2 regions of the Brevundimonas mediterranea genome follow, and region 2 is predicted to be linked to the other one. Evidence: predicted binding sites of a transcription regulator. Region 2 holds the regulator's gene; the other holds the start of a gene.
What was found. The regulator LexA, encoded in region 2, represses DNA repair genes until DNA is damaged. The targets are predictions, from matches to a motif close to ATGTTCNCNANNTGTTCT.
Positions count from the first base shown of each region.

Region 1: the regulator LexA is predicted to act here: its motif matches at 3,070-3,087, upstream of recA (recombinase RecA).

Region 1 is NZ_CP048751.1:1,968,433-1,980,483, forward strand. Features, by position in the region: gene GYM46_RS09640 (hypothetical protein) at 1-111, shown strand, start outside; gene GYM46_RS09645 (right-handed parallel beta-helix repeat-containing protein) at 113-1,069, shown strand; gene GYM46_RS09650 (M20/M25/M40 family metallo-hydrolase) at 1,137-3,020, shown strand; gene recA (recombinase RecA) at 3,190-4,269, shown strand; gene GYM46_RS09660 (3-hydroxyacyl-CoA dehydrogenase NAD-binding domain-containing protein) at 4,853-7,045, opposite strand; gene GYM46_RS09665 (acetyl-CoA C-acetyltransferase) at 7,062-8,267, opposite strand; gene GYM46_RS09670 (hypothetical protein) at 8,527-8,748, opposite strand; gene GYM46_RS09675 (PQQ-dependent sugar dehydrogenase) at 8,809-10,041, opposite strand; tRNA gene GYM46_RS09680 (tRNA-Met) at 10,263-10,339, shown strand; gene GYM46_RS09685 (hypothetical protein) at 10,839-11,147, shown strand; gene GYM46_RS09690 (TlpA family protein disulfide reductase) at 11,152-11,817, opposite strand; gene argH (argininosuccinate lyase) at 11,816-12,051, shown strand, end outside.
Region 2 is NZ_CP048751.1:3,025,984-3,038,034, reverse strand. Features, by position in the region: gene trpE (anthranilate synthase component I) at 1-555, shown strand, start outside; gene GYM46_RS14925 (hypothetical protein) at 552-758, opposite strand; gene GYM46_RS14920 (anthranilate synthase component II) at 847-1,437, shown strand; gene trpD (anthranilate phosphoribosyltransferase) at 1,454-2,491, shown strand; gene trpC (indole-3-glycerol phosphate synthase TrpC) at 2,488-3,282, shown strand; gene lexA (transcriptional repressor LexA) at 3,406-4,107, shown strand; gene GYM46_RS14900 (ComEC/Rec2 family competence protein) at 4,088-6,265, opposite strand; gene gltX (glutamate--tRNA ligase) at 6,264-7,679, shown strand; gene gltA (citrate synthase) at 7,746-9,047, shown strand; gene lpxB (lipid-A-disaccharide synthase) at 9,127-10,296, opposite strand; gene lpxI (UDP-2,3-diacylglucosamine diphosphatase) at 10,293-11,132, opposite strand; gene lpxA (acyl-ACP--UDP-N-acetylglucosamine O-acyltransferase) at 11,129-11,917, opposite strand; gene fabZ (3-hydroxyacyl-ACP dehydratase FabZ) at 11,917-12,051, opposite strand, start outside.

The sequences.
Region 1 (12,051 bases), 1.1 Mb from region 2:
CAGGCCGAGATGGCGGCGGCGCGCGACGAACTGGCGGCGGCGCGGGCGACCGGGCGGACCAATCCCGGCTGCGCGGCCGAGCGCGCGGCCCTGGCTGTTCCCCTGCCCTGAGATGTGGAGCGGCCTGATCCTGCTGGCGGCGGTTCAGGCGGGCGATCCCGCAGGCGCGCGGGCCTGCACCCTGGCCGAGGTGCGCGACCTGACCGCCCCGTCCGATCAAGCCTATCGCCTGACGTGCCGCGCCGACCTGGCGGGCGTCGCCGTGCGGCGGCCTGTTCTGGTGGAGGGGGCCGAGGCCTCGGGCGCGGGGATCGACTGCGGCGGCGGGGTGATCCGACCGGCGCGCGAGGCGACGTCACAGACGCCGACGGTGGCGATCTGGTCGCGGCGTCAGGGCGACGGCTGGAGCCGTCCGGTCCAGACCTATGTGCGCAACTGCACCGTCGTCGGCAATGTGCGGATCTGGGGCATGGGGGCGGGCGGGTCGATGCGCGACCTGCTGGCCTCGTCACGGACGCCCGATCACACGACGGCGGCCCAGAGCGCGGCGCCCCTGGGCACGATTCTGGAGCGGGTGCGGTTCGAGGGCGTGGGGACTATCCCCCTGTATGTCGGGCCGGGGGTGACGCAGACCGTGGTGGCGCGCTCGCGCTTTTCGGGCCGGTCGGTCTCGACCGCCGTCTATCTGGACGCAGAGAGCGCCGGAACGGTGATCCAGGACAATGACTTCACCATTCGCACCGGGCGTGAACAGATCGCCGTGGACGGATCGGGCGCCAATCGCATCATCGGCAACCGCTTCGCCCTGGGCGGCCGCGGCGGGGTCTTCCTGTACCGCAACTGCGGCGAGGACGGGGTGATCCGTCACCAGACGCCGTCCTATAATCAGATCACGGATAATGTGTTTTCCGGCGTCGGCTGGCTGCGCCCCCGGACGGTGGTGGTGGGCGCGCGCGAGGGGAACCGGTCCTATTGCGGCGATGACGCCGGCTATCCGTTCGGGTCCAGCGCCGACGACGGCGACGGGGCGACCGGCAACCGGGTCGAACGGAACCGGACGCGTCCCTGACCCCGCACTTGCGAAATGACGCCAGCTCGGCCCTATTGGCGCGATGACGCCTCGGGGGATGCATCTAATGCGGCTGGTCTTGTTGTTGGCGGCCCTGGCGGCGGCGCTGGGGTTGGCCGTGATCACGACACAGACGCCTCGGCCCGCGCCGACAAGCGCCGCCGCGACCGGATTTTCGGCGGAGCGGGCCATGGCGGACGTGCGAGTCATGGCCCGCTCCCCCCGTCCCATAGGTTCGACCGATCACGCCCTGGTCCAAGCCTATCTGCAGGGCCGAATGGCGCAGCTGGGCCTGGCGCCCACGCTCCAGGCCGGGGCGCTGTCGCCCGCCGCCGTGCGCCGGATCGAGGACCGGGGCGAGTCGGTCGAGGGCCTGTCGGTGGTCAATCTGGTCGGCGTCCTGCCGGGCCGGAACCCCAGCCTGCCCCTCGTGGTGCTGATGGCCCATTATGACAGCGTGCCCGGCTCGCCGGGCGCCGCCGACGACGCCAGCGGCGTGGCGGCGGTGCTGGAGGCGGTGCGGGCGATCAGGGCGCGCGGACCGGCCGACAGGGGGCTGGTCGTGCTGCTCACCGACGGGGAGGAGCTGAACCTGGACGGGGCGCGGGCCTTCTTCAGCGAACATCCGTTGCGGGGTCGGGTCGGGGCGGTGGTGAACCTGGAGGCGCGCGGCGGCGGCGGTCGGGCCATGATGTTCGAGACCGGCCCCGGCAACGCCCAGACCATCGACCTTTACGCTCAGGCGACGCGCCGGGCCGACGGGGGCGCGGCCAGCAACGCCCTGGCCATCTTCGTCTATCGGCTGATGCCCAACGGCACCGACTTCACCCTGGCCGCCGACCGGGGCCTGGCCGGGATCAACCTGGCCTTCATCGGCCGGCCGGCCCAGTACCATTCGCCCAGCTCGACGCCGGACGCCCTGGACCAGGGCAGCCTGCAACATATCGGATCCCAGGCGCTGGAAATGACCGACGCCCTGGTGCGGGCGCCCGTCCTGCCGAAGGCCACGCAGAACGCCGTCTACGCCGATGTCTTCGGCCTGGGGGTGTTGCGGCACGGGCCGGGGACGGGGTGGAGGCTGCTGGGTCTGGCCTTTCTGTTGACCGGTTTCGCCGCCTGGGGCGCGCGTCACGCCACGGGCCTGACCTTGCGTCAGTTCGGCAAGGGGCTGAGCGGGGGCGTCTGGCTGCTGGCCGCCGGGATCGTCGTGGCCCAGGCGGTGCGGGTTCTGGCCGGGCCGGTCGGCGGCCGGATCGAATCGGCCGAGACCTATTATGTCCTGCTGCGCCGCCTGCCCTGGATGGAGGCGGGCGTAGGCTTGGCCGTGCTGGGGGTGATGTTCGCCCTGCTGGCGGGGCGGGCCCTGATCGGGCGGCGTCTGCTGGCGGGGGTGATCGCCGCGGCGGCGGTTCTGGCCACGGGCCTGGGCGGGTTCGATCCGGTGGTGCTGGGTGCGGCCCTGGTCGCCGTGGGTCTGAGCCTGTGGCCTGGCGGCGAGGACGAGACGGTCTGGGGCGGCTGGCTGGGGGCCGTCGTCCTGGTGCTGATCCTGGGCGTCCTGGTTCAGGCCGTGGCGCCCGAGGCGGCTTTGCTGTTCGTCTGGACCGGGTTGGCGGCGGCCGGCGCAGCGGCCCTGGCGGCGGGGATCGGGGCGCGGCTGGAGCGATGGGCCGCCTTGGCGCCCGCGGCGGTCGCCACCGGGGTCGTCGGCGGCTGGCTGGCGGGGCTGGGCCATTTCGTCTTCCTGGGCGTGGGGATGGACCAGCCGGGCGCGCTGGGCCTGATCGCCGTGCTGATCGTCGCCCTGGCCCGGCCCTTGGCTCCGGGTGGGGGAAGCGCGCGCCACACCCTGGCCGGGCTGGCGGCGGCCATGCTGATCCTGGGCTGCGGCCTGTCCCTGGCGGCCCGCCATGCCGAGCCGGCGGTTGAGGCGCCGGTCGCCGTTCCCTGATGCGTCAAAATCGGACGTAGGGTTCGGATGTTCTCATCGGTTCCAGATGAGAACATCTTGTGAACTGGAACAAACCGTGCACATAGTCGGCCTCACAAAAACGGGGGCGGGTCCATGGCGGGTCTCTCCCAAGCTTCTGACGGGAATCATGGCAAGGGAGACGAAGGCAATGGCACAGGCGGCTTTGAAACTGGTGGGCAAGGAAGACGGCGACAAGCAACGGGCCCTGGAGGCGGCGATCGCGCAGATCGATCGCGCCTTCGGCAAGGGTTCGGTGATGAAACTGGGCAAGGGCGGGGTCGCCGACGTGATCCCCTCGGTGTCCACCGGATCCCTGGGCCTGGATATGGCCCTGGGCATCGGCGGCCTGCCGCGCGGGCGGGTGATCGAAGTGTTCGGCCCTGAATCCTCGGGCAAGACGACCCTGGCCCTGCACACCGTGGCCGAGGTTCAGAAGGCCGGCGGCACCGCCGCCTTCGTCGACGCCGAACACGCGCTGGACCCCGGCTACGCCCAGAAGCTGGGCGTGAACCTGGATGATCTGCTGGTGTCCCAGCCGGACACCGGCGAACAGGCGCTCGAGATCGTCGACACCCTGGTGCGCTCCGGCGCTGTGGACATCGTGGTCGTCGACTCCGTCGCCGCCCTGACCCCGCGCGCCGAGATCGAGGGCGAGATGGGCGACAGCCTGCCCGGCCTTCAGGCGCGTCTGATGAGCCAGGCGCTGCGCAAGCTGACCGCCTCGATCTCCAAGTCGAACTGCATCGTCCTGTTCATCAACCAGATCCGTCACAAGATCGGCGTCATGTACGGCTCGCCCGAGACGACGACAGGCGGCAATGCGCTGAAGTTCTACGCCTCGGTGCGTCTGGACATCCGCCGCACCGGCGCGATCAAGAACCGCGATGAGGTGGTCGGCAACACCACCCGGGTCAAGGTGGTCAAGAACAAGGTCGCCCCGCCGTTCCGCGAGGTCATCTTCGACATCATGTACGGCGAGGGCATCTCCAAACTGGGTGAGATCATCGACCTGGGCGTCAAGGCCGGGGTGATCGAGAAGTCGGGCAGCTGGTTCAGCTATGACTCGACCCGGATCGGTCAGGGCCGCGAGAATGTGCGCGAATTCCTGAAACAGAACCCGGACATCGCCGCCTCGATCGAAAAGGCGGTGCGGGCCTCGACCAGCAAGATCGCCGACGAACTGCTGGGCACGCCCGAGCCGGACGAAGGCCAGGATCTCGAAGGCTGACGACCGTCTCGCCTTCCTAGACACTCCGTCGCCCCAAGCGACCCGCCACCGACCCCGCGAGGGACGGCGGAGCGACCCGTCCGACCTCGTGTCGGGCGGGTCTTTTTTGGGATCACCATATCCGCCAGGCCCAGGCGGCCGAGCGTGGATTTATGCCGTCATTGGGCGAGATACCGGCCAAATAGTCCGACAAGGCTGCTGGCGACGATTAAGGCGCGCGCCAGCCAGACCGCAGCCTTGCTCCCGACCGGCACGTCTGGAGACGGCGCCCGACCCAGGATCCAGTAAATGACGAGACGACCACGCTCGTAACTGGCCAGGGACGAGGGCGGTTGAAGTCTATTTCCATGTCGCCTTGCGTCAGCCTCCAGGCGTCCAGCCAGGGGAAACAAGGTCATGGTGGCCATCAGGGTGGCGATCGATAGGATGAATTGAACAGCAAACATGGTGGCCAGTGAACGTTTGGATTGACCGCATCATATCGCGTGAACATGACACGCGTATGGGTTGCTGCGTGGCTATCTAACCAAAACGGGCGACCCGAAGGCCGCCCGTTCCGTCGTTCTACGATGTCCGCAACCGATCAGGCGGCGGCCTTCTCCGGGGCGAACTTGCCGTAGAAGGTCTCGTTCTTGGCCGCCATGTCGCGCAGCAGCTGCGGGACCTTGAACCGGTCGCCGTAGGTCGCGGCCAGACGGTCGGCGGTTTCCACGAACTGGGCCAGGCCGATGCCGTCGATCATGCTGATCGGGCCGCCGGTCCAGGGCGCGAAGCCCCAGCCCAGGATAGCGCCCAGATCGGCTTCACGCGGGTCGTCGATGACGCCCTCTTCCCAGCAGCGGGCGACCTCGACCGCCTGGCGATACAGCAGGCGGGTCTTCAGCTCGTCGATCTGGGCGAAGGCGGTCGCCTCCTCGGGCTTGTCGATGCCCTTGGTGGTCGGCGCCAGTTCGCCCAGTCCCTTCCAGATTGTCTTGGGCTTCTGATCATAATCATAGAAGCCCTTGCCGTTCTTGCGGCCGTACCGTCCGCCCTCGACCATCTTGGCGACGATGTCGGCGCCTTCCGACGGGACATATTTGTCGCCCAGGTCCAGCGCCGTCTGTTTGGCGATCTTGTAGGACAGGTCCAGGGCCACGTCGTCGTGCATTTCCAGCGGGCCGCGCGGCATGCCGGTCATCCGACCGACATTGTCGATCAGGGCCGGGCCGTAACCCTCTTCCAGCATCGCCATGCCTTCCATCAGGAAGGTGGAGAAGCAGCGCGAGGTGTAGAAGCCGCGGCTGTCGTTGACGACGATCGGGGTCTTCTTGATCTTCAGCACATAGTCCAGTGCCTTGGCGATGGCGGCCTGACCCGTCTTCTCGCCCAGGATGATCTCGACCAGCATCATCTTGTCTACGGGCGAGAAGAAGTGGATGCCGATGAAGTCCTCGGGACGGACCGAGGCCTCGGCCAGGCCGGTGATCGGCAGGGTCGAGGTGTTGGAGCCGAACACGGCGCCCTCGGCCAGTTGGGCCTCGGCGCGCTTGGTCACATCGGCCTTGATCTCGCGGCTTTCGAACACGGCCTCGACCACCAGGTCCGAACCCTTGATGTGGTCATAGTCGGTCGTCGCCGTGACCAGGGCCAGGGTGGCGTCATATTTGTCTTGGGTCATCTGACCGCGCGACAGACGCTTCTTCAGCAGCTCCTCGACATGGGCCTTGCCCTTGTCGGCGGCTTCCTGGGTCTGGTCGATCAGGACGGTCTCGATCCCGGCCATGACCTGCACATAGGCGATGCCCGCGCCCATCATGCCGGCGCCGAGGACCGAGACCTTCTTCGGATCGGACTTGGGCACGTCGGCCGGACGCACGGCGCCCTTGTCCAGTTCCTGCTTGGACAGGAACAGGCTGCGGATCATGGCCTGGGCCTGAGGCGTCATCAGGGTCTTGATGAAATAGCGGGTCTCGATCCGCAGAGCCGCATCCATCGGAACCTGGGTCCCCTCGTAGACGGCCTTCATCAGGTTCACCACGGCCGGATAGTTGCCGTAGGACTGTTTGCGCAGCATGGCGTTGCCGACCATGAAGTTCTGGATGCCGGCCGGGTGATAGGGGCCGCCGCCGGGCAGTTTGAACGACTTGTCGTCCCACGGCTGGATGGCCTTGCCGCCGTTCTTGATCCAGGTCTTGGCGGCCTCGACCGACTGGCCCTTCTCGACCACCTCATGGACGATGCCGGCGCCCTTGGCGTCATTGGGGCGGAAGGACTTGCCTTCGCTCATGGCCATCATGGCGTTCTGAACGCCGACCAGGCGGGTCAGGCGCTGGGTGCCGCCGCCGCCGGGGAAGAGGCCGACCTTGATCTCGGGCAGGCCCAGCTGGATCTTGTTGTCGTTCTCGACCACGCGATAATGGCAGGCCAGGGTGAACTCCAGCCCGCCGCCCAGGGCCAGGCCGTTGATCGCCGCCGCCACCGGCTTGCCGCAGGTCTCCAGCGCGCGGAAGGCGCCGTTCAGCTTCCAGCCGGCGTCGAACGCCTTCTGCAGGTCGCCGCCGCCCGACAGCACGCCGCCGGCCATGTCGCCCAGGTCCGCGCCGGCGCAGAAGCCCGAGGCCTTGCCCGAGGTGATGACGGCGCCCTTGATGGCCTCGTCGGTCTTGATGCGTTCGACCAGCTCGGGGATTTCCTTCATCACCGAGGAGGTCAGGGTGTTCATCGAACGGCCCGGCACGTCGAAGGCGATGACGGCGATGCCGTCGGCGTCGATGTCGATCTTGAAGTTTTCCATAGTCATTCGCTCCGGATCAGACGCGTTCGATGACGGTGGCGGTGCCCATGCCGCCGCCGATGCACAGGGTGATCAGGGCCGTCGACTTGTTCGAGCGTTCCAGCTCGTCCAGGGCGATGCCGGTGATCATGGCGCCGGTGGCGCCCAGGGGGTGGCCCATCGAGATGCCGCCGCCGTTCACATTCATCTTGGCGTGGTCGATGTTCAGGGCCTGCATATAGCGCAGGACGACGGCGGCGAAGGCCTCGTTCAGCTCCCACACGTCGATGTCGTCGGGCGTCATGCCCAGCTTGCCCAGCAGTTTGCGGGTCACATATTCCGGGCCGGTCAGCATGATCGACGGCTCGGAACCGATTGAGGCGCCGCCCAGGATCTTGGCGCGCGGCTTCAGGCCCAGGGCCTGGCCGGCTTCCAGCGAACCGATCAGCACGCCGGCCGAACCGTCGACGATGCCGGACGAGTTGCCGGGGGTGTGGACGTGGTTGACGCGCTCGACCTCGGGGTAGCGTTGGTTGATCACGCTGTCGAAGGCCATCTCGCCCATCATGGCGAACGACGGGTTCAGGCCGCCCAGGGTCTGCATATCCGTGTTCGGACGAATGGTCTCGTCACGGTCCAGGATGGTCAGGCCCAGCTGATCCTTGACCGCCAGAACCGAGTTCTTGAACCGGCCCTCGGCCCAGGCCTGGGCGGCGCGCTTGTGGCTCTCCACCGAATAGGCGTCCACGTCGTCGCGGCTGAAGCCGTATTTGGTGGCGATCATGTCGGCCGACACGCCTTGCGGCACGAAATAGGTGGGGAAGGCCGACGACGGATCGGTCGGCCAGGCGCCCATGTCCGAACCCATGGGCACGCGGCTCATGGCCTCGACGCCGCCGCCGACGGCGAAGTCGGCCTCGCCGGACTTCACCTTGGCCGTGGCCATGTTCACGGCTTCCAGGCCCGAGGCGCAGAAACGGTTGACCTGAACCCCAGCGGTATATTGCGACCAGCCGGCCGAGAGCACCGCCGTGCGGGCGATGTCGGCGCCCAGTTCGCCCACAGGGGTGACGCAACCCAGGATGACGTCGTCGACCTTAGAGGTGTCCAGGTCGTTGCGGTCGCGCAGGGCCTCCAGAACCTGGGTGGCCAGGCTGAGGCCGGTGATCTCGTGCAGCGAGCCGTCCTTCTTGCCCTTGCCGCGCGGGGTGCGGACGGCGTCGTAGATATAGGCGTCAGCCATGGGCGTGTGTCTCCATTTTGATCCCGGCGCTCAAGGTCCGCCGAATGGGCGAACGTCTCGCGACCTTGGGGGAAGGACGGGTCTAAGCTCGGACGTCAAAAACCCTACGTTTACGTCAACGTCAAGTAATAAGCCGCGTGAACGGCCGCGGCGACAGGGCCGCACAAATCCAGATGGTGACCGGTCGGAGGTCGCGCCAGCCATAAAAGCGCGCAAGGCGCCGGCCACGGCCGTTACGGTCGGGCCGGCTCCGGCTGTGTCAGCGCGGCGGAATGCGGGTGGCGCCGCCCGTGATGCGGCAGGCGTATTCGGTCTCGGGTCGGCCGCTTTGCAGGCCGGTCGGGGTCAGAATGCCCTGACGCTCGGTGCAGCTCGCTTCAAGTCGCTTGAGGTCTTCCTGATAGGTGTTCGTCTGGCCCGTCGAGGCGCAGGCTGTCATCAGCGGTGCAGTCATCAGGATGGCGAAGAAGAGGGTGCGCATGGTGTCTCCTGTTTTCCGAAACGCGTCGGCGTTTCGGTCCTGCCCCCCGGCGCCGCCAGACTACTGCGCGACCGCCAGCCTGACCAGCTTGCCGTCGGCTTCATCGGTGATGGCCCAGACCGCGCCGTCCGGCCCCACAGCCACGTCGCGGACGCGTTCGCCCAGGTCGGTGAGCAGCCGCTCCTCGCCGACGACGCGGTTATTTTCGATCACCAGCCGGGCGATGTGTTTCTCCTTCAGGCCGGCCACCAGCAGATCGCCGTTCCAGCCGGGGAACATGGCGCCCTGATAGAAGGTCGCCCCGCCCGGCGCGATGACCGGATCCCAGTAATAGACCGGCTGCTCCGTGCCCTGCGCCTGCGTATTGCCGCCCGTGATCTGTCCGCCCGCGTATTCCACGCCATAGGCCGCGTCAGGCCAGCCATAGTTCAGGCCCGGCTTGTCCAGGTTGACCTCGTCGCCGCCGCGCGTGCCGTGCTCAATGGTCCAGACTGCGCCCGTGCCGGGCTGGACGGCGATCCCCTGGACGTTGCGATGGCCCAGGCTCCAGATCTCGGGCAGGGCGCCCTCACGGCCGACGAAGGGATTGTCCTGGGGCACGGAGCCGTCGGCGTTGATCCGGATGGTCTTGCCCATGTGCGAGCCCAGGTCCTGGGCCTGCGCCCGCATCGGCCTGTCGGAGCGTTCGCCCAGGGTGATGAAGAGCTTGCCGTCCGATGCGAACGCCAGGGACGAGCCGAAATGCTTGTCGCCGTCATAGACGGGCAGGGCGCGGAAGATGACCTGGACGTCCTCCACCCGCGCCCCGTCGTTGGACAGGCGACCCCGGGCGACTGAGGTGGCGTTGCCGCCATCCCGAGGCTCCGCATAGCTCCAGTAGATCAGCCGGTCCTGGCCGAATCCGGGGCTTGTGATAACGTCCAGCAGGCCGCCCTGGCCGCGTGCATCGACGCGGGGCAGGCCCTGGACCGGTTCGCCGACCTGGCCCTGGGCGGTGATGATGCGCAGCCGACCGGGCTTTTCCGTCACCAGCCAGCGCCCGTCAGGCATCAGGGCCAGGCCCCACGGATGCGTCAGGCCCGAGGCGACGACGCTGTGGCTCAGGGCGACGTCGGTCTTCACCCCCGGCGCCCGGGTCTGACCGGGGAAGGCGGGCTGCTGGTCGGGGTTGTTGGCCGGCCGGGTCTCCGGCGCGCCCGCCTGGCTTGAGGCCGGAGCGCTCTCGCCGTTGGCGCCGCAGGAGGCGGCGAGGACGAGCAGGGATGTCGAGGCGGCGAGGACGATCAGGCGCATGGCGGGGGAAGCTCCGGCGAGGTCTTGAGGGGATCTGGGACGGACTGGGGGCTGACATCGGCAACGACCCCTTCAGCGTTACCGTTCCCGCCGAGGCCTGTCCTGCGCCGCATCGCCGCACGATCTGCGTCGAGACGACTTGAACCGCGCGCCCGACGGCGATATAGGCACGCCTCTTTCGCGCTGGCCCGAGGTCGCGCGGACGCCCGGAGACGGGATGCGACTGGGTAGCTCAGATGGTTAGAGCGGTGGATTCATAACCCACAGGTCGGCGGTTCGATCCCGCCTCCAGTCACCACCTTCTCATAAGCTCCGATGCCCAAGGGAAATGGTCCGCCCTTAGAGAGCGGACCGATAGGTTCTGTTGGAATTTTATGACCAAATGCCGCCGCAGTACTCGCCGTAATATAGCGCGCTGGCGGTGCGATAGCATTGCTTCCAAGCCGTCGTACCGTAGGTATAGCCGCCCAAGTATGTGCAGTAGTCTTCGGGCGGCATGATGCAGACAGGATCTGATGGATCGGCAGACGCCACAGTCACGGAAGCAAGCGACGCAGTAGCGGCCATCGCGAGGGCAGCGCTGAACCGGGCGAAGCTCGAACGGAACAATTTCATTTCATTCCTCCTGGGGACTATTCCCTAAGAGAGGGAACCATGTTTATAGCCGGCAAGCAACTGTGGGTTTTCTTTTGTTACCTGAAGTTGCGTCTGTGGCAAACGACCTCGCAGAAGCTCTTTTGGCAACCGGCCCGGTCCTGCCGCGTTCAGCGGCCGACAACCTTGACCGGAGAGACCTCATGACCATCCGAACGAAAGCCCTGCTGACAGCCGCCGCCGTCCTGTCCCTGGGCGCCGCCGCCTGCACCGAGGCCGAGCAGGAAAAGACCGAAGCCAACGCCGAGGCGGCTGCGGATCGCACCGGCGAAGTCGCCGCCCAGGCGGGCGAAGTCATCGAGTCCGGCGCCATGAAGGCCGCTCAGGCGGTCGAGACCGGCGCGGGCAATGTCGCCGACGAGTTGGAGGAAAACCAGGCCGAGGCCGCCGCCGAGGGCAAGCCCGGCGCCGTCAACCCGAACACCGATCAGCGCGTGCCGGCCGACAACTGACGCCTCAGGCGCCCGGCGTCGCCCCGACCGGGGGCGCGCCCTCCGCCAGCAGGGCGTCGATCAGGGCGTGGGCCTCGGGGCTGTTCCAGTCGGCTTCGCCCGAGAAGGTGGCGCGGATACGGCCTTCGCGATCCAGGAAGATGGTCTGGGGCATCTTGCCCTTGCCCGGAAACTCGAACGGCAGCTGGAATTTGATGTCGCTGTACAGCGGCAGGGGCTCGTGAACGTCGATGAAGCTCTTGGCGTCGGCCAGGGCGTCGGGCGAGGCGTCGACATTGATCGGCAGGACGATCAGATCCTCGTTGCGCTGATAGGACCGGGCCAGCTGGGCCAGGGTCGGCATTTCGGTGCGGCATGGCGCGCACCACATGGCCCACAGATTGACCACCACCACCTTGCCCTCGAAGGTCGAGAACCGCACGGCCGTGCCGTTGCGGTCGCGGAACATGTATTCCGGCGCGGTCTTCAGCTCGGACGGCGTCTCCAGCGACGCCAGCGGCCCGACGGCGAACCGGGCCAGATCGCTTTTCGCGACGGGCGTCGTCTGGGGTTGCGCCTTCTGCCGATGATTGGCGTATAGCGACATCGCCAAGCCGCCGGCGCCGGCGAGCGTGCTGAACAGCACGAGCGCGCCGACGACCGCCCAGATCGCCTTTCTCGAGCCACTCATGACAGACGCCGCCTCCGATACCGCCCAAGCCAGTGCTTCTAAGGCCCCGGCCAAGCCCGCAGGTCAAGACATGTGGGGCGGCCGCTTTTCGTCGCGCCCCGCCGAGATCATGCAGGCGATCAACGTCTCCATCGGCGTGGACCAGCGTCTGTGGCGTCAGGATCTGGCCGGATCGCGCGCCCATTGCCGCATGCTGGCCAAGCAGGGCGTCATCCAGCCGGCCGACGCCGAAGC
Region 2 (12,051 bases):
GGCGCCACGCCCGAGGCGGACAAGGCCCTGGAGGCGGAGCTGCTGGCCGATCCCAAGGAGCGGGCCGAACATCTGATGCTGCTGGACCTGGGCCGCAACGACGTCGGCCGCGTCGCCGCGCCGGGCACGGTCGAGGTGACCGAGAGCTTCGTCGTCGAACGCTACAGCCAGGTCATGCACATCGTCTCCAATGTGCGCGGCAAGGCCGATCCGAAACTGGACGCCGTCGACACCCTGCTGGCCGCCCTTCCCGCCGGCACCCTGTCGGGCGCGCCCAAGGTGCGGGCCATGGAAGTCATCGACGAGCTGGAGACCGAGAAGCGCGGCGTCGGTTACGGCGGCGGCGTCGGCTATATTTCGGCGGGCGGCGAGGCGGACATCTGCATCACCCTGCGCACCGCCCTGTTTGCGGACGACCAGATCTTCGTCCAGGCCGGCGCGGGCGTGGTCTCTGACAGTGATCCAGCGGCTGAATACGCCGAGACCCAGCACAAGGCGCGCGCGCCGATGCGGGCCGCCGACGACGCCTGGCGCTTCCGCACAGGCAATCGCTAGGGCCCGTAGGTCGCCGGGGGTTCGTCAAAGCGGACGCCCGGTCCCAGCACCACCACGCCGGCCATGACCACGGCCGCCGTGGCGGCCAGGGCGGCGGCGCCTAGGGCCGCATAGGGGCTGATCGGCTTCGGTTCGACCACGACCAGCTTCGCCTTGGCGGCGGCGATCTTGTCGGCGATGTCTTTTTCGGCGCTCAGTTTCACGACCCCCATCTGCCCGCACCAATGTTAAGATGCGCTTTAACGCCGCGCACGCTTGGCGCGGCGGCTTGTCACGCCTAGAAGCCAGATCATGATCCTCGTCGTCGATAACTACGACAGCTTTACCTACAACCTCGTCCACTACCTCGCGGAGTTGGGCGCGCCGACCCATGTGGTGCGCAACGACGACCTGACCGCGGACGAGGCCTGGGCGCTGAACCCCGCCGCCGTCCTGCTGTCGCCCGGCCCCTGCGCGCCGGACCAGGCCGGCATCTGCCTGCCGCTGATCGAGAGCGCCCCGGCCTCCATGCCGATCCTGGGCGTCTGCCTGGGCCACCAGGCCATCGGCCAGGCCTTCGGCGGCGACGTGATCCGCGCCAAGACCCTGATGCACGGCAAGACCTCGCCGATTCTGCACGACGGCAAGAGCGTCTTCGCCGGCCTGCCGTCGCCCTTCACCGCCACCCGCTATCATTCGCTGGCCGTGAAGCGCGAAACCCTGCCTGACTGCCTCGAGGTGACCGCCTGGACCGCCGACGGCGAGATCATGGGGCTCCAGCACCGCAGCCGCCCGATCCATGGCGTCCAGTTCCACCCGGAATCCATCGCCACCGAACACGGCCACGACATGCTGGCCAACTTCCTCGAGATCGCCGGCGTGAAGCGCCTCGCGGCCGCCTGATCGTGGCCGCCTGATCATGGCCGACGGTTTCAAGCCGATCCTCGCCCGCCTGGTCGAGGGGCACCCCCTGACGTCCGAGCAGGCGCACGACTTCTTCGCCGCCTGCCTGCGCGGCGAACCGACCCCGTCACAGGTCGCGGCCGCCGTCACCGCCCTGCGGATCCGCGGCGAGACGGTGGACGAGATCGCGGCCTTCGCCCAGGCCATGCGCGACGCCGCCCTGACGCTGGACCATCCGTACGAGGTGATTGACACCTGCGGCACCGGCGGCGACGGCCAGCACACCTACAACATCTCAACCGCCGCCGCCCTGGTCCTGGCCGGCGCAGGCCTGAAGGTCGCCAAGCACGGCAACCGGGCCATATCCTCGAAATCCGGCTCTTCCGACGTCCTGTCGATCCTGGGCGTCAACCTGGCCGCCAGCCCGGATCAGCAGCGCAAGGCGCTGGACGAGGCCGGAATCTGTTTCCTGTTCGCCCCCGCCTATCACGGCGCCATGCGCCACGTCGGGCCGGTACGGGCCGAGATCGGTTTCCGCACCGTGTTCAACCTGCTCGGCCCGCTGTCCAACCCGGCCCAGGCGAAACGCCAGGTCATGGGCGTCTATGACCCGCGTCTGCTGGAGCCCCTGGTCGAGGTGCTGGGCCGGCTGGGCGCGACCCGCGCCTGGACGGTCCATGGCCAGGGCCTGGACGAACTGGCCACCTCCGGCCCGACGGAAGTCGCAGAATGGAAAGACGGCGCCGTCCGCCGCTTCCAGGTCACGCCCGAAGACGCCGGCCTGCCCCGCGCCTCCATCGACGCCATCCGCGGCGGCGACGCCGAGGAGAACGCCGCGGCCCTGCGCGCCCTGCTGGCGGGTCAGACCGGCCCCTATCGCGACATCGTGTTGCTGAACGCCGCCGCCGCCCTCGTGGTGTCGGATCGGGCGACGGGCCTCGCGGAAGGCGCCGTCCTCGCCGCCGCCGCCATTGACGACGGTCGGGCCGCCCAGGCGCTGGAGCGTCTGGCCCGCATCACCTCCACGCCGCTGGATACCGAAGACAAAGCATGACCGACGTCCTGGACCGCATCGCCGCCTACAAGCGCGAGGATGTCGCCGCCCGCAAGGCCGCGACCACCCAGGACGCCATCGAGGCCCTGGCCCGGGCCGCCTCGGCGCCGCGCGGCTTCCGCGCCGCTCTGGACCGGACTGTCGAGGACACCGGCCGCCCCGCCCTGATCGCCGAGATCAAGAAGGCCAGCCCGTCCAAGGGCCTGATTCGTCCTGACTTCGACCCGACCGCCCTGGCCATCGCCTACCAGGCCGGCGGCGCCTCCTGCCTGTCGGTCCTGACCGACGGCCCCAGTTTCCAGGGCGACGACGCCTATCTGGGCCAGGCCCGCACCGCCACGGCCCTGCCCTGCCTGCGCAAGGACTTCCTGGTCGATCCCTGGCAGGTGGCCGAGAGCCGGGCCCTGGGCGCCGACTGTATCCTGATCATCCTGGCCATGATCGACGATCGGCTCGCCGCCGAACTGCTGGCCGAGGCCGAACGATTCGGCATGGACGCCCTGATCGAAACCCACGACGAGGCCGAAATGGCGCGCGCCTGCGCCTTGGGCGGCGATCTGGTGGGGATCAACAACCGCTCGCTTCGCACCTTCGAGGTCGATCTGGAGGTCACCGAGCGCCTGTCGATGCTCAGCCCCGTCCGCGCCCTGCTGGTCGCCGAGAGCGGCATCTCCACGCCCGAGGACGTCGCACGCGTCTCCGCCGCCCACGCCCAGGCCATTCTGGTGGGCGAAAGCCTGATGCGTCAGGCCGACGTCGAAGCCGCCACGCGCAAACTGCTGGCCGCCTGATTCAACCCGACGCGCGCGGTGAAGCGACGCCGTTAAGTTGACATTAGGAAGGAACACTTACAGAACATCGTCAATGTTCACGGCCCGTTCCGATTCGAGGAAAGGGCTCATGAGGGCCTGGCGATGCTCACGCGCAAGCAGCACGAACTGCTGATGTTCATCCACGAACGGATCCAGGAGACCGGCGTCTCCCCCTCGTTCGACGAGATGAAGGAGGCGCTGGATCTGGCGTCCAAGTCGGGCATCCACCGGCTGATCACGGCGCTGGAGGAACGCGGCTTCATCCGCCGCCTCGCCCACCGCGCCCGCGCCCTGGAAGTGACCAAACTGCCGGAACAGGCCACCGCCGGCGCACCGCGCGGCCGGGCCGGCTTCAAACCCGACGTCATCGAAGGCGGCGGCGGCGCGCCACGCCCCGCTGCGGTCTCGGCCGCCAACGACACCCGCGAACTGCCCCTGCTGGGCAAGATCGCCGCCGGCACCCCCATCGCCGCCATCCAGCACGAGCAGGAGCGCCTGTCGGTGCCCGAATCCATGCTGGGCAAGGGCGATCATTACCTCCTCGAGATCGAGGGCGACTCGATGATCGAGGCCGGCATCCTGAACGGCGATCTGGTGGTCATCCGTCGCGGCGACACGGCCAACAACGGCGAGATCGTCGTGGCCTTGGTCGAGGGCGAAGAGGCCACGTTGAAGCGTCTGCGTCGCAAGGGCGGCTCCATCGCCCTGGAGCCCGCCAACCGCAACTACGAGACCCGAATCTTCGGTCCCGACCAGGTCGAGGTCCAGGGCAAGCTGGTCGGCCTCATGCGCCGCTATCACTGAGGTCCGGATCCGGCTGACGCGCCCAGGGGCGATCCCCGCGCACGTCGGCCGTCCACACCGCCTTCCAGCGGTCCACTCCGTCCCGCCACAACTCCACCGCCCCGCCGCGCGTGAAATCGACGCCGTCGAGCACCAGACGGCCGTCGCATGAGGCCGGCAGGGCGGCGACCGCAGCCCGCACGCTGACGACGGACGCCGCCCGACACAGGTCGGCCATCTGCTCCGCATCCGGGGCCTCGCGCCCCCACCACAGGGCGACCGGCCCGGCTTCCGGCGTCTCCGGCCGACAGGAAGACCGGTCGCACGTCCAGCCCGCCTCCGGCCGATCCGCCGTCGTCAGGCCCCGCCGCCGCGACCAAAGATCAACGGCGAAGGCGCGCACGCCGGGCCGGATCACGACAGCCTGGGCCTGGTGATGAAAAGCGGCGTTGGTCCCGCCGTCCCCGATCCAGAGATCCGGCGTCGGCGCCCTGGGCCAGACCAGAACCGCCGCCGCCAGCGGCAGGCCCAGCCACCTCAGCCGCCCCTGCCACAGACAGACGAACAACACCCCCAGAAAGGCCATGGGCAGCACATAGTCCGGCGCGCTGGCCACCGTCTGCACCGCACCCGGCAGCCCCGCCGTCCAAGCCCCGATCGCCAGCATCAGATCGACGCCCCACCCCGCCACCGCCAGGAAAGGCCCGCCAAGGCCCAAGGGCTCCAACGCCGCTCCCAGAGCCAGAGCCGGCATCAGGACGAAATCCGCGACCGGCGCCGTGCCCAGATTGGCCAGAAGCCCGTACATGGCCGTGCGGTTGAAATGCTGCATGGCGAACGGCCCCGTCGCCAGTCCGGCCACGACGCTGGCCGCCACCGCCGCCGTCAACCAGCCGCCGAACCTCTGCACCGCCACGATGGGCCAGGGCGCCGAAATCTCTCGCATCCGCTGCGGCCAGACCTCGACCAGGGCCACCAGGGCCGCCGTGGCCGCAAAGGACATCTGGAAGCCCGGCGTGACGATGGCCTCGGGCTGGATGGCCAACACCACAAAGGCCGCCACAGCCAGGCCATGCATCGTCACCGCCTGCCGATCCAGCAGTATGGCCAGAAAGGCGATGGAGGCCGTGATCGCGGCCCGCTCGGCCGGCGGCGGCGCGCCCGACACGACCAGATAGGCGCCGACCGCCGTCAGTCCGGCCAGGGCCGCGACCTTCTTGCCGGGAACCCGCAACGCCAGCCACGGCCAGGCCGCCACGCCCAGTCGGGCCGCGAAAAAGACGAAGCCGCCGACGATGGCCATGTGCAGGCCCGACACCGACAGAATGTGCGCCAGGCCCGAATCCCGCATCACGTCCATGTCCTCCTGGCTGATCCAGGTCTCATGGCTGGTGGTCATGGCCGCCGCGATCCCGCCCGTCCGTTCGCCCAGCCGCGCCACGATCCTTTCGGCCAGGGCGTAGCGGGCGCTGTTCACCGCCATTTCCAGGCGCAGCCGCCACGGCGCCGACGGCAGGTCGAGCCGTCGCGTCTCCCCCAGGGCGAAGGCGATCCCGCCCATGCCCTGGAAAAAGGCGTTGCGGCCGAAGTCATAGGCGCCGGGGCTGGCCGGTGCGGGCGGCGGATTGAGAATGGCGAACAGACGGACCGCCTCGCCGGGCCGGGGCGGATCACCCCGCACCGTGGCCCTGAGCCGAACCGGCGTCCGGTCCGGCGCCAGCCCCCGAATCCTGACCGGCGCGACCACGATCCGCGCGCCCCTCTGGCCGGGGCTGTCCACATCCACCACCCAGGCCTCGATCACCGTCGCTTCACCCAGGGCTGGAGCGATGGGCGCCGCCACCATCTCCGTGCGAATCTTGGCCGCCGCCAGCCCGCCGGCCAGACAGGCCAGCATCATCAGCGGCCAGGTCAGGCGCCGCGCCCATCCCCGCCGTCGCGCCGCCAGCCAGCCCGCGCCGGAGACGATCGCCCCGAGCAGCAGCGGCCACAGGGCCGGCTCCGACCGCAGGGCGAAATAGATCGCCCCGCCTCCGCCAAAGGCCACCGGCGCCCACAGCCGCCATCTCAGCCTCTGCGCCGCAGCCTCGTCCTCCAACCAGGCCCGCAATCGCGCGCCGGGGGTAGGCTTTGTCGTCTCGGGGCGTATAAGGGCCTCGCTTACGGACCCTTCCCCCATGACCTCACCTTCCTCGACTGTCGTCACGCGCTTCGCCCCCTCGCCGACAGGCTATCTGCATATCGGCGGGGCGAGAACCGCCTTGTTCAACTGGCTGTACGCCAAACGACACGCAGGGCGTTTCCTGATCCGGGTCGAGGACACGGACCGCGAGCGGTCCACCGACGACGCCGTCAAGGCCATCTTCGACGGGCTGAGCTGGTTGGAGCTGTTCGCCGACGAGGAACCGGTTTTCCAGTACAGCCGCGCCGACCGCCACCGCGAGGTGGTGGACCAGTTGCTTGAGACCGGCCACGCCTATCGCGATTTCACCACGGCCGAGGAGACCGGCCGACTGCGGGACGCCGCCAAGGCCGAACGTCGCGCCTTCGAGTCGCCGTGGCGCGACCGCGCGCCGACCGTCGACGACCTGGCCCTGCCTCACGTCGTGCGTTTTCGCCGCCCCCAGTCCACGACCGTCACCGTGGCGGACGAGGTTCAGGGCGCGGTCAGTTGGTCGACGAACGATCTCGACGACCTGGTCCTTCTGCGCTCGGACGGGGCCCCGACCTACAATCTCGCCGTCGTGGTCGATGACCACGATATGGGCGTGACCCACGTCATCCGCGGCGACGACCACCTGAACAACGCCGCGCGCCAGAGCCTGATCTACGACGCCCTGGGCTGGACCCGGCCGACCTTCGCCCACATCCCGCTGATTCACGGCCCCGACGGCGCCAAACTGTCGAAGCGCCACGGCGCCCAGGCGGTTCATGAATACGCCGAGATGGGCTATCTGCCCGAGGCCATGCGCAACTATCTGGCCCGGCTGGGCTGGGCCCATGGCGACGACGAACTGTTCAGCGACGCCCAGGCGGTGGAATGGTTCGACCTGGCCGGCATCGGCAAGGCCCCGGCCCGGCTCGATTTCGACAAGCTGGCCCACGTCAATTCCCACTGGCTGCGTCTCGCGGCGGACGAACGCCTCGCCAAGCTGACCCTGGATGTCCACCTGCAACGCGGTCGCGTCATCGCCGAAGACGACGAGGCCAGGCTCCAACGCGCCATGCCCTTCGTCAAGGACCGCGCCAAGACCGTGCTGGACCTGGCCGACCAGACCGAATTCGTGCTGAAGAGCCGCCCCCTCGCGCTGGACGACAAGGCGCGCGTCCTGCTCTCGGGCGAAACCCTGGACCGCCTCGGCCGTCTGCGGGACCGGCTGACGCTGTTCCAGTCCTGGGATGTCTTCGCCCTGGAAGCCGAGCTCAAGAGCTTCGCCGAATCCGAAGAGGTCGGCTTCGGCAAGATCGGTCCGCCGGTGCGAACGGCCCTTACCGCAGGGTCAACTTCACCCGATATCGCGCGAACTTTGTCCGCTCTTGGGCGCGACGAAAGTCTCGGGCGCTTGGATGATGCGCTGCAACAGACTAAGTGATCACCCACAACCAAAAAAGCGGCCGACGCCTCCCCGCGCCTGGACGTGTGATGCAAAGGGGCATTCATGACTGAACAAGCCAAAACCGCCGGCTCGGCGACCCTGTCCTTCGAGGGCAAGACCATCGAGCTTCCGGTCCTTTCGGGCTCCACCGGCCCGGATGTCATCGATATCCGCAAGATGTACGCGGGTACGGGCGCCTTCACCTTCGACCCGGGCTTCACCTCCACCGCCGCGTGCGAGTCAGCCCTGACCTATATCGACGGCGACGCCGGCGTGCTTCTGCACCGCGGCTACCCGATCGACCAGTTGGCGTCGAAGTCGAACTTCGTGGAGGTCTGCCACCTGCTGCTGCACGGCGAACTGCCGACTGCGGCGCAGTACGAAAAGTTCGAAAACAGCATCACCATGCACACGATGCTGCACGCCCAGTTCGACCGCTTCTTCGAGGGCTTCCGCCGCGACGCCCATCCCATGGCGATCATGGTCGGCACCGTGGGGGCCCTGTCGGCCTTCTATCATGACAGCCTGGACATCCATGATCCGGTCCAGCGCGACATCTCGGCCATCCGCCTGATCGCCAAGATGCCGACCATCGCGGCCCGCGCCTACAAGTACCACGTCGGCCAGCCGTTCATCTCGCCGCGCAACGACCTGTCCTACGCCGAGAACTTCCTGCGCATGTGCTTCGCCGTGCCGGCCGAGGACTATAACGTCGATCCGGCCCTGGTTCGCGCCATGGACCGCATCTTCACCCTGCACGCCGACCACGAGCAGAACGCGTCGACCTCGACCGTCCGCCTGGCCGGTTCGTCGGGCGCGAACCCGTTCGCCTGTATCGCCGCCGGCATCGCCTGCCTGTGGGGCCCGTCGCACGGCGGCGCCAATGAAGAGGCGCTCAACATGCTCAAGGAAATCGGCACGCCCGACAAGATTCCCGAGTTCATCCAGGGCGTGAAGGACCGCAAGTACAAGCTGATGGGCTTCGGCCACCGCGTGTACAAGAACTACGACCCGCGCGCCAAGGTCATGCAGCAGTCGGCCTATGAAGTCCTGGCCGCCACGGGCCGCGAGAACGACCCGCTGTTCCTGGTCGCCAAGGAGCTGGAGAAGGTCGCCCTGTCGGACGAATACTTCACCTCGCGCAAGCTGTTCCCGAACGTCGACTTCTATTCGGGCATCACCCTGTCGGCCATGGGCTTCCCCACCACCATGTTCACCGTCCTGTTCGCCCTGGCCCGCACCGTGGGCTGGATCGCCCAGTGGCAGGAAATGATGGCGGATCCGTCGCAGAAGATCGGCCGTCCGCGCCAGCTCTACACGGGCCCGACCCAACGCGATTATGTGGCGATCGACCAGCGCGGCTGATCGAGCGCCACAGGCCTGAAATGCAAGACGCCGGGGAGACATCCCCGGCGTTTTTGTTTGTGGGGCGGCCGCCCCGAGATCAGCCGCCCCGCTTGGCTTCAATGACCTGCAGGACCGCGTCAGCGGCCAGGGCCGACGGATCCGGGCCGCCGCGGCCCATCAGATCCAGCGCCGCGGTCTGACGCCGCGCCTGATCGGCCGCCGCCTCATGGTCGGCCAGAAGCCGTTGGACCGCAGGCGCCAGGATATCCGGCGACGCTTCGTTCTGGATGAACTCGGGCGCGATGCGCGCGTCGGCGGCGATATTGAACAGGGTGATGTGTTTCGCCGTCACCACCCGCTTCATCAGCTCATAGCTGAGCGCGCCGATCCGATAGGCGATGACCATCGGCGTTCCGGCCAGCGCCAGTTCCGTCGAGACCGTTCCGCTTGTGGCCAGGGCGGCCGTCGCGGCCCGCATGGCGTCATATTTCTCGGCCTCATCGACCAGATGGACCCGAAACGGCCAGGCGGCGACGCGGCTGGTGACATCCTTGGCCACGGTGCCCGCAGCCACCACGGCCACAGCCAGGCCAGGATCGGCGGCCTTCAACCTGCGGATCGTCGCCTCATAGACGGGCGTCATGCGCGCGATCTCGGCGGGCCGACTGCCCGGCAGGATCAGCAGCAGTTTTGCATCGGCGGCGATTCCCCGCCGTGCGCGGAAGGCGGCGCCGTCCGCGCTGTCCATATCCACATGCAGGGCCGAAGAGCCGACGACCGTCGTGGGCAGGCCCGCACGCTCGAACCAGGGCGCATCGAAGCTGTACAGCGCCAGCAGGTGATCCACGGCGCCCGCCAGGGTCTTGGCCCGACTGGGGCGCGACGCCCAGACCTGGGGGCCGACATATTTGATCAGCGGCACGTCCGGCCGGGCGGCGCGGATCGCCTCGGCCACCCGGATGGTGAAGCCCCAGCTGTCGATCAGCACCACCGCGTCCGGCTGTTCGCGCGCGGCCAGGGCCGCCGTCTCCCGAACCCGGCGCCGGACCATGCCATAGGCGCGCAGGCCCTCGATCCAGCCCAGGATCGACAGCTCGGCGATATCGAACGGACTGACGACGCCCTCCGCCGCCATGCGGGGCCCGCCGACGCCGACGAAACTCACCGTGTCGCCAAGCCGCTTCCGGAGCGCCTGGGCCAGACCGGCGCCGAGCGCATCGCCCGAGGCCTCGGCCGCCACCAGCATGATCTTCAATGGACGGCTCATCGGTCTTCCCCCCAGACGAACAGACCCAGCCGGTCCGCAGCCGCCACTATAGCCGGACGGTCGATCAGGATCAGCCGCCCGGTCACGCCGGCGATGCCCGCCAGGCCCGCCGCCGCCGCCAGCTCGACCGTGCGCGGCCCGATCACCGGCATGTCCACACGCAGGTCCTGGATCGGTTTGGGCGCCTTGCCCAGCGCCCCCTTGGGGGCTGACGCCGAACCGCGGAGATCGGCCGGCAGGCCCGCCACCCGGTGCAACATGGCGTCTGTGCCCTCCTGGGCCTCGACCGCCAGCACCAGACCGTCGCAGACGACCGCGCCCTGACCGATGTCCAGTTCGCCCGACTTTTCGGCGACATGCAGCGCCTTCTTCAGATCGGCGATCTGGTCGGGCGTCGGCGAAACCGCGCCCAAGGCCCCCGACGCCAGGGTTTCGCCGCCCAGGACGTCATCGGCGCCTTCCACCGCAAACCCTTCGGCCTCGAACACCGACAGGATCTTGCGCAACAGGGCGTCGTCGCCTTGCGTCGCCGCAGCGACGATCCCCGGCAGCAGGGTCGCGCCCTTGAAGTCCGGCTTCAAGCTCTTGAAATCCGGCCGGTTGACGATTCCCGCCAGACAGACGGTCGTGCAGGCCTCGGCCTTCAGCGCCTTCAGTATGGCCCCGATCTGGGCCATGCCGAACTCGGCGCCCGGCCAGCGGGTCAGATGGGGGGCGGCGAACCCGGCCAGACGGATGATGAAGACTGGCCGCCCCTCGGCGTCGCACCGCGCCGCGACGGCCGCCGGCAGGTCGCCGCCGCCGGCGATCAGGCCCAGCTTGCCGGGCGCGCTCATTCCGCGTTCGGCAGACACAGCGGACGCCGCCCGCCGTCGCGGATGAAGGCGATGATCTCCATGATCTCGGGCAGGTCGGCATAGGCCTGGGCCACGCCGTCGATCCGGCCGGCGAACTCGCCCTGGCCCTCGAACAGGTCGCGATAGGCGGCCAACAGCCGCCGCACCTGGTCCTTGCCGTAGCCTTTGCGCTTCAGTCCGATCAGGTTCAGCCCGCGCAGCCGCGCATGATTGCCCCAGGCCGAGCCATAGGGGATGACGTCGCGGGTCACGGCGGCCAGACCGCCGATGATCGCCCCCTGCCCCACACGGCCGTTCTGGTGGACGGCGCACAGCCCCCCCAGGAAGACCTTGTCGCCGATATGAGCATGGCCGCCCAGGGTGGCGTTATTGGCCATGACCAGATTGCTTCCGACCACGCAGTCATGGCCCACGTGGGCGCCGGTCATGAACAGGTTGTTGGAGCCGACGACGGTCACGCCCGTCCCCTGCGGCGTGCCCCGGTTGAAGGTGCAATGCTCGCGGATCAGGTTGTTCTCCCCGATCTCCAGCCGCACCGGCTCGCCCTTGTAGCCGTTGTGCTGCGGGTCGCCGCCGATGACGGCGAACGGATGGATCGTCGTTCCCGCCCCGACGGTCGTATCCTGCTGAACCACCACATGGCTGACCAGACGCACGCCCTCGCCCAGGACCACGTTCGGCCCGACGGTGCACCAGGGCCCGACCTCGACCCCGTCGGCCAGGCTCGCCGTGGCGTCGATCAGGGCGGTGGGGTGAATGGTCATCAGGCGGCGGGCTCTGTCGCTGGAGTGGGCACGGTCACGACCATGGCCATGAATTCGGCCTCGGCGGCCAGTTTGCCGTCGATGAAGGTCTCGCCGCGGAACTTGTAGGCGTCGCCGCGCGCCTTGATCACCTT